2 regions of the Streptomyces sp. NPDC025784 genome follow, and region 1 is predicted to be linked to the other one. Evidence: riboswitches for the same ligand, from Rfam matches in the RefSeq annotation. Region 1 holds a riboswitch; the other holds the start of a gene.

The links. Region 1 has a riboswitch for guanidine ahead of ACZ4IF_RS05385 (DMT family transporter). Riboswitches for the same ligand answer to the same signal wherever they lie in the genome.
Region 2: another riboswitch for guanidine. It lies ahead of ACZ4IF_RS39450 (MBL fold metallo-hydrolase); the one in region 1 lies ahead of ACZ4IF_RS05385 (DMT family transporter).

The regions. Positions count from the first base shown of each region.
Region 1 covers NZ_JBVHMN010000001.1:1,241,975-1,245,746, forward strand. Annotated here, with positions in the region: gene ACZ4IF_RS05380 (transglycosylase domain-containing protein) at 1-1,262, shown strand, start outside; gene ACZ4IF_RS05385 (DMT family transporter) at 1,336-1,656, opposite strand; guanidine-III (ykkC-III) riboswitch at 1,687-1,752, opposite strand; gene ACZ4IF_RS05390 (GroES family chaperonin) at 1,804-2,106, opposite strand; gene ACZ4IF_RS05395 (DUF3618 domain-containing protein) at 2,280-2,618, opposite strand; gene bcp (thioredoxin-dependent thiol peroxidase) at 2,757-3,224, shown strand; gene ACZ4IF_RS05405 (HNH endonuclease) at 3,357-3,772, shown strand, end outside.
Region 2 covers NZ_JBVHMN010000026.1:2,758-6,529, reverse strand. Annotated here, with positions in the region: gene ACZ4IF_RS39460 (LacI family DNA-binding transcriptional regulator) at 1-797, shown strand, start outside; gene ACZ4IF_RS39455 (cupin domain-containing protein) at 898-1,302, shown strand; guanidine-III (ykkC-III) riboswitch at 1,485-1,552, shown strand; gene ACZ4IF_RS39450 (MBL fold metallo-hydrolase) at 1,565-2,443, shown strand; gene ACZ4IF_RS39445 (FGGY-family carbohydrate kinase) at 2,453-3,772, shown strand, end outside.

The sequences.
Region 1 (3,772 bases):
ACACCAAGCAGTACGTGAACAACGCGACCCGCCGCGACTACCAGGTCGGCTCCACCTTCAAGCCGTTCGTGTTCACCTCCGCCGTCGAGAACCACTCGACGACCCGCGACGGCCGCATGATCAACCCGAACACCGTCTACGACGGCACCAACAAACGCCCCGTACAGGGCTGGAGCGGCGCCGCGTACGCCCCCGAGAACGAGGACGGCTACTCGTACGGCGACATCACCGTGCGCACCGCCACCGACCGCTCCGTGAACTCGGTGTACGCGCAGATGGCCGTCGACGTCGGCCCGGACGAGGTCGAGAAGACGGCCGTGTCCCTCGGCATCCCCTCGAACACCCCCGACCTGACCGCCTCCCCCTCCATCGCGCTCGGCCCGGCCACCGCCAGCGTCCTCGACATGGCGGAGGCCTACGCCACCCTCGCCAACCACGGCAGGCGCGGCACGTACACGCTCGTCGCAAAGATCACCAAGGACGGCGCGGAGGTCGTGGACCTGCCGAGCCACGAAACCCACCAGGCGGTGAGCCGCGAAGCGGCGGACACCACCACCTCCGTCCTGCGCAGCGTCGTCCAGGGCGGCACCGGCACCGCCGCGCAGGCCGCGGGCCGACCCGCGGCCGGCAAGACCGGCACCGCCGAGGAGGACCAGGCCGCCTGGTTCGCGGGCTACACCCCGGACCTCGCCACCGTGGTGTCCGTGATGGGCCAGGATCCCGACACCGGCGCCCACAAGCCGCTGTACGGCGCCCTCGGCGAGAACCGCATCAACGGCGGCGCCTACCCGGCCCGGATCTGGGCGCAGTTCACCCGCACCGCGCTCCGCGGCACCCCGGTGGCGGACTTCGACCTCCAGCTCCAGCCCGGCGCCGAGCAGACGCAGACCCCGACGACCGAACCCAGTACGCCGGACACCATCGGCGGCCAGGACGACGACGGCGGCACGTCGGACGGCCAGGACATCCAGGGCCAGGACCAGGGCCAGAGCCAAGGACAGGTCGAGGGACAGACCGAGGGGCAGGACCAGGGCCAGGACCAGGGCCAGAGCCAGGGGCAGACCGAGGGCCAGACGGACGGCGGCACCACGGACGGCGGCACGATCGACGGTGGCACGTCGGACGGCGGGACCACCGACGGGGGCACCACCGACGGCACCAGCACCGGAGGGTCGACGGACGGCGGCACGACCGACGGCAGCACGAACGGGACGATCGCCGGCACCAACCCGTTCGGGCGGGCCCCGCACCGCCGCTCCTAGGCCCTCGGCCCGGTCGGTGGCCAGGCCGGTCGACGGCCGGGTGGGGCCGTGGCCGGGCCGCCGACCGGACCCGTCAGTGGCCCGAGGTCGCCTTGAGACCCACCACGGCGACCAGCAGCAGACACACGAAGAAGATCCGGGCGGCGGTCACCGGCTCGCCGAGCACGACCATGCCGAGCACCGCCGCCCCGGCGGCGCCGATCCCGACCCAGACGCCGTAGGCGGTACCGATGGGCAAGGACCTCGCGGCGTACGAGAGAAGAAGCATGCTCGCGACGATCCCGGCACCCGTGGCCAGGCTCGGCCACAGCCGGGTGAAACCGTCGGTGTACTTCATCCCGATCGACCAGCCCACCTCCAGCAGACCGGCGACGACGAGCAGAACCCAGGCCATGACGGCACCTCCGAGAATCGGACGACAGGGGGTGCGTCGTCTTTGCGATCCCGGTACGGCGCGTCTCGTCGGGTTCCTCCACGGTAGCAAAACCCAGGCAAAAGGGGCTGGTGACCATGGTCACCAGCCCCTTCGGCAGACGTACACCTACAAGTACAAGCCGGTCGAGTCCTCGGAGCCCTCGAAACGGTCCGCGGCGACGGCGTGCAGATCCCGCTCGCGCATCAGCACGTAGGCGATCCCGCGCACCTCGACCTCGGCACGGTCCTCCGGGTCGTACAGAACGCGGTCGCCCGGCTCGACCGTCCGGACGTTCTGCCCGACGGCGACGACCTCGGCCCAGGCCAGACGGCGGCCGACCGCCGCCGTCGCGGGGATCAGGATGCCGCCGCCGGACCGGCGCTCGCCCTCCGCGGCGTCCTGCCGCACCAGCACACGGTCGTGCAGCATGCGGATGGGCAACTTGTCGTGATGGGTGCTGTGCTTATCCCGATTGGCGCTCACGCACCGAACCTACCTGTCCCGGCCGCTTCCGCACGCGAGTGGGTCGATCCTCGCCCCGCGGAAACCACCCGGCACCCCCGGGACGGGCCGCACCCGCCCCACCCCCGGACGCCGGCGGATCAGCGCCTGCGGCGCCGGGAACCGACGGCGAGCAGCCCGACGACACCGACCACGACCAGGGCCACCGGCACGATGCGCTCCAGACGGGGCGCGCCCTCCTCGGTGACCAGCTGGCCCTTCACATCGCTGACGACGCGATTGACACCGACGTAGGCGCGGCCGAGCGTGTGGTCGATGTGCGAGGCGACCTTGGCCTTCGCGTCACCCACGATCGTCTTCGGGTGCACGCGCACGCCGATCTCGTCGAGGGTCTCGGCGAGCGTTTCGCGGCGGCGCTTGATGTCCGCCTCGATCTCCGCCGGAGTCCTGGTATCCGACGTTCTCGACGTATCCGACACCGCGCTGCCTCCGTGGTCGTGTTCTGACTCCCTGCTTTCGACAGTCTGTCAGCTCGGGCAGCCGCGCACCCCTCGGCACCCCCATTACGCTCGTCACCCATAGGTCCGTAAACCATCTCCCGGCCACGTGAGGTACCGATGAGCGAGCGACTCCAGCCCGGCGACACCGCCCCCGACTTCAGCCTGCCCGACGCCGACGGCAACGAGGTCTCCCTCTCCGCCCACAAGGGCCGCAAGGTCATCGTGTACTTCTACCCGGCCGCCCTGACCCCCGGCTGCACCAAGCAGGCCTGCGACTTCACGGACAACCTCGACCTGCTGGCGGGCGCCGGATACGACGTCATCGGCATCTCCCCCGACAAGCCCGAGAAGCTCGCCAAGTTCCGCGAGAAGGAGTCCCTCAAGGTCACCCTGGTCGGCGACCCCGACAAGACCGTCCTGGAGGCCTACGGCGCCTTCGGCGAGAAGAAGCTCTACGGCAAGACGGTCGTCGGCGTCATCCGCTCCACCGTGATCGTCGACGAGGAGGGCAAGGTCGAGCGGGCCCTGTACAACGTCAAGGCGACGGGCCACGTGGCGAAGATCATCAAGGACCTCGGCATCTGAGCCCCCACCCCTCCCGCAGCGGCTCGCCCCGCCCCGTCGGCGCGAGCCGCTCCGCGTTTCCCGCGTGACGGGACGGGCGTCGGTTCGTTACTCCGTACGAGGCGGCGAACGTGCGTCCGGAAGGGGAGGGGTATGGGCACCAGATACACCCGCGAGCTGTTGGAGGAGGCGGCGCGCGAGACACGGCACATCGACGACGCCGTCCGGTGGTGCGGCGGCCGGCCCACACCGGGGAGCCGTCGGTACCTGAGGCGGAAGATGGCCGAAGCCGGGGTGGACATCAGCCATCTCGCGACGAACCAGGTACGGCACACCGAGGAGCGACTGCGCGCCGCCGTCGGTGTCTCGACCAGCGTCACGGACGTCGTGCGCCACCTCGGGCTCAGCCAGGTCGGCGGCAACCAGGCGCACGTCGCCCGACGGATCACGGCACTCGGGATGGACACCTCGCACTTCACCACGGCTCGCCGGGGTGCTCCCCGGGGCTCGCTCGGCAGCCCCCTCGCCCTGCGTCCGCCGGAGGCCGGCAGGATCCCCGGCCGCCGGCT
Region 2 (3,772 bases), on a different contig from region 1:
TGGCGGCCAAGGAACACGGCTACACGGTGCTCATCGAGGACACCGGCGGCGACCCCGAGGAAGAACTGCGCATCGCCAGCGGACTCACCGACTCGCTGATCGACGGCGTCCTGCTCAGCCCCCTCCGACTCGACCAGGCACGGCTGGCGGCTCTCGAACAGACCGTGCCCCTCGTCCTGCTGGGCGAGCGCTCGTACGACATCGCCGCCGATCACGTCCTGATCGACAATGCCGCGGCGGCGCGCGAGGCCACCGAGCACCTGCTGGCACTCGGCCGTCGGCGGATCGCCGTGATCGGACATCAGACCGACCCGCCGTTCGCCACCTCCGCCCAGCGCATGCACGGCTACTTCACCGCCCTCCATGCGGCCGGCGTCCCCTACGACCCCCGCCTCGCGCCCCCGGTGCGCAGTTTCGGACGGGCCGAGGGCGCCGAGGCGATGAGCCGCCTGCTCGACCTGGACCACCGTCCGGACGCGGTCTTCTGCTTCTCCGACCTCCTCGCGTCGGGCGCACTGCGCGTCGCCCACGAGCGGCACGTCGAAGTCCCGCACGACATCGCCGTCGTCGGCTTCGACGACCTGGAGGAGTCCCGCTACGCGGTGCCCTCACTCACCACCGTCTCGCCGGACAAGCGGGAGATCGCCCGCATGGCCGTGGCGGCACTGCTCGACCGGATGTCGGACGAACCGGTCAACCGTCCGGCCACGCTGACGGCCGGTCACCGCCTGGTGGTCCGCGAGAGCAGCGCCGGACGTCCCTCCACGCCGACGGGGCCAGGCACCGGCGACGCGTGACGCCGTTTCCGTCCGGCCAGGTCACCGAGTCCGGTGCCGTCGCCCTGAGCCGATCGCGCTGCGGGCCGCGCGGTGCGGGGCGGGTGTTAGCTTCGGGCGCATGGACGACAGCGTGTACGTGGGCAACGCCGGCAAGGACGCGGCTCTGGACCGGGGCTGGCTGCTCGGGCATTTCAAGGAGTCCGGCGATCCCCGCCGGAGCGAGGCCGTGGAGATCAAGTGGGGCGTCCACCCACGCGGCGAGCGGCGCGAGCAGTGGGTGCGGGGAGAGACACGCACGGCTCTCCAGGTCCTCATCAGCGGCCGCTTCCGCGTCGAGCTGCCCGGTCGCAGCGTCGTGCTGGCGGAGCAGGGCGACTACGTCGTATGGGGCCGGGGAGTGGACCACTCCTGGGTCGCCGAGGAGGAGTCGGTGGTGCTGACCGTGCGTTGGCCCTCAGTCCCCGGATACGCCGTGCCGCAGGAGGGCGACGAGGAGACGGGGCGGGCGGGGGTACGTACGTGATGGTGGCGTGGCCGGTCGTGCGTGCGTGACGGTGGCGCGGTCGGCCGCTGTGCTCGCGCCCGACCGTGGCTGGGCCGGTCACCGATCCCGCGCGCCCGTGCCGGTCGTCGCCCTCGGACGACATCGCGCCGGTGTCGTTCACCGCGCGCATGCGGGACTTCGCGGTCCGTGTTAGTTTCCGGGCGGCGGCGCGCCGGTGTCCGCCCCGGACGAGAAGTGCGCCGTACCCGGTCCGCAAAGACGACGCACGAGGGGAGGCGTCGTGGACGCAGACAAGCGCTCGTCCGGCCCGGCACCCGCGGTGCACGGGTCCCGCCCGCTGGACGTCGAGTGGAACCACGGATCACCGTCGGCGAAGCACAACACGGATCCCGACATCCAGGTCCATGCGTACGACGAGGACACCTTCATCCTCCGGCAGAACATGGCGATCAACTACGAGGCGCCGTTCATGTTCCTGCTCTTCGGACGCGAGCGGGCGGTGCTGCTGGACACCGGGGCCACCGCGTCCGCGGAGTACTTCCCGCTGCGCCGCGTCGTCGACGGTCTGATCGCCGACCGGCTCCGCCGGCATCCGCTCGCCGGGTACGGGCTGCTCGTACTGCACACCCATCCGCACGGCGACCACATCGCCGCGGACGCGCAGTTCACGGACCGCCCGGACACCCAGGTCGTGGGAGCCCGACTCGACACCGCATGGGACTACTTCGGGTTCCACGAGGATCCCGACCGGGTGGCACGGATCGACCTCGGGGGCCGCGTGCTGGAGTGCTTCTCCACGCCGGGGCACCACGAGGCGGCGGTCACCTACTACGACCCCTGGACGGGATTCCTGCTGACCGGCGACACGGTCTACCCCGGCCGGCTGTACGTGGCGGACTGGCCGGCCTTCACGCGGACCGTCGACCGCCTCATCGAGTTCGCGGACGGCCGTCCGGTGACCCATGTGCTCGGGTGCCACGTCGAGATGACGCGCGAGCCCGGCGTGGACTACCCGATCCGGACCACCTACCAGCCCGACGAGCCGCCGTTGGAGATGGCCCCGGGCCGGCTCCGCGACATCAGGGCGGCGATCGACGAGGTCGGCGACCGGCCCGGCCGGCACCCGTTCCCCGCCTTCGTCATCTGCCGCGACGTCTGAGTGCCCGTCATGCCTCGCGACGCAGTCATGGGTGTGGACATCGGTACGTCGAGCAGCAAAGGCGTCCTCGTCGGCCTCGACGGTGCCCTGATCCGCTCCGCCGTCCGGGAACACACCCCCACGAGACCCGGTCCCGGTCGTTTCGAGATGGACCCTGCGGTGTGGTGGCGCGAGTTCACCGAACTCGCCCGGGAGCTGACCGCACCCGGAGACACCGGCGTGGTCGCCGTCGGGGTCAGCGGCATGGGGCCCTGCGTCCTGCTGACCGACGAGCACGACGCCCCGCTGCGCCCCGCCGTGCTCTACGGAGTGGACACGCGCTCCGTCCGCCAGATCCGGCGCATCGAGGAACGGCTCGGCGCGGAGGCGATCATCCGCCGCGGTGGATCCGCCCTCTCCACCCAGGCGGCGGGGCCGAAGATCGCCTGGATCGCCGACGAGGAACCCGAGCTCTACGCCCGGGCCCGACGCCTGTACATGCCGAGTTCCTGGCTGGTCAGGAACCTCACGGGGAACTACGTCCTCGACCACCACTCCGCGAGCCAGTGCACCCCGCTCTACGACACGCTCGCCTGCGACTGGTACGCCCCCTGGGCCGCCGAAGTGGCGCCGGGCATCGAGCTGCCTCCACTGCGCTGGTCCGGCGAGGCGGCCGGCACGCTCACCGTCCGGGCCGCCCGGGAGACCGGCCTGCCCGCCGGCATCCCCGTCACCACCGGGACCATCGACGCCTGGGCCGAGGCGCTGAGCGTGGGCGCGCAGAACACCGGCGATCTGATGCTGATGTACGGCACCACCATGTTCCTCATCCACACGGTGCCCGAGCCGCTGACCAGTCCGTCCCTGTGGGGCACGGTCGGCGCGCTCCGGGGCACCCGCAACCTGGCCGGCGGCATGGCCACCTCCGGCGCCGTCACCAACTGGCTGCGCGACCTGTTCACCGGTACCGACCACGCCGAACTCACCCGTCTGGCAGCCGAGTCGGGCCCCGGTGCCAACGGCCTGCTGATGCTCCCGTACTTCTCCGGCGAGCGCACCCCGGTCATGGACCCGGACGCCCGCGGAGTGATCGCCGGACTCACCCTGTCCCACACCCGCGGGGACCTCTACCGGGCGGCTCTGGAGGCCACCGGGTTCGGCGTCCGCCACAACATCGAGGTCATCGAGGCGGCGGGCGGGGACATCCGACGCGTGGTCGCGGTCGGGGGCGGCACCCAGGGTTCGCTGTGGACACAGATCGTCTCCGACATCACCGGCCGCCCGCAGGAGGTGCGGACCACGACCATCGGCGCCGGCTATGGAGGCGCGCTGCTGGCCGCGCAGCTCGTC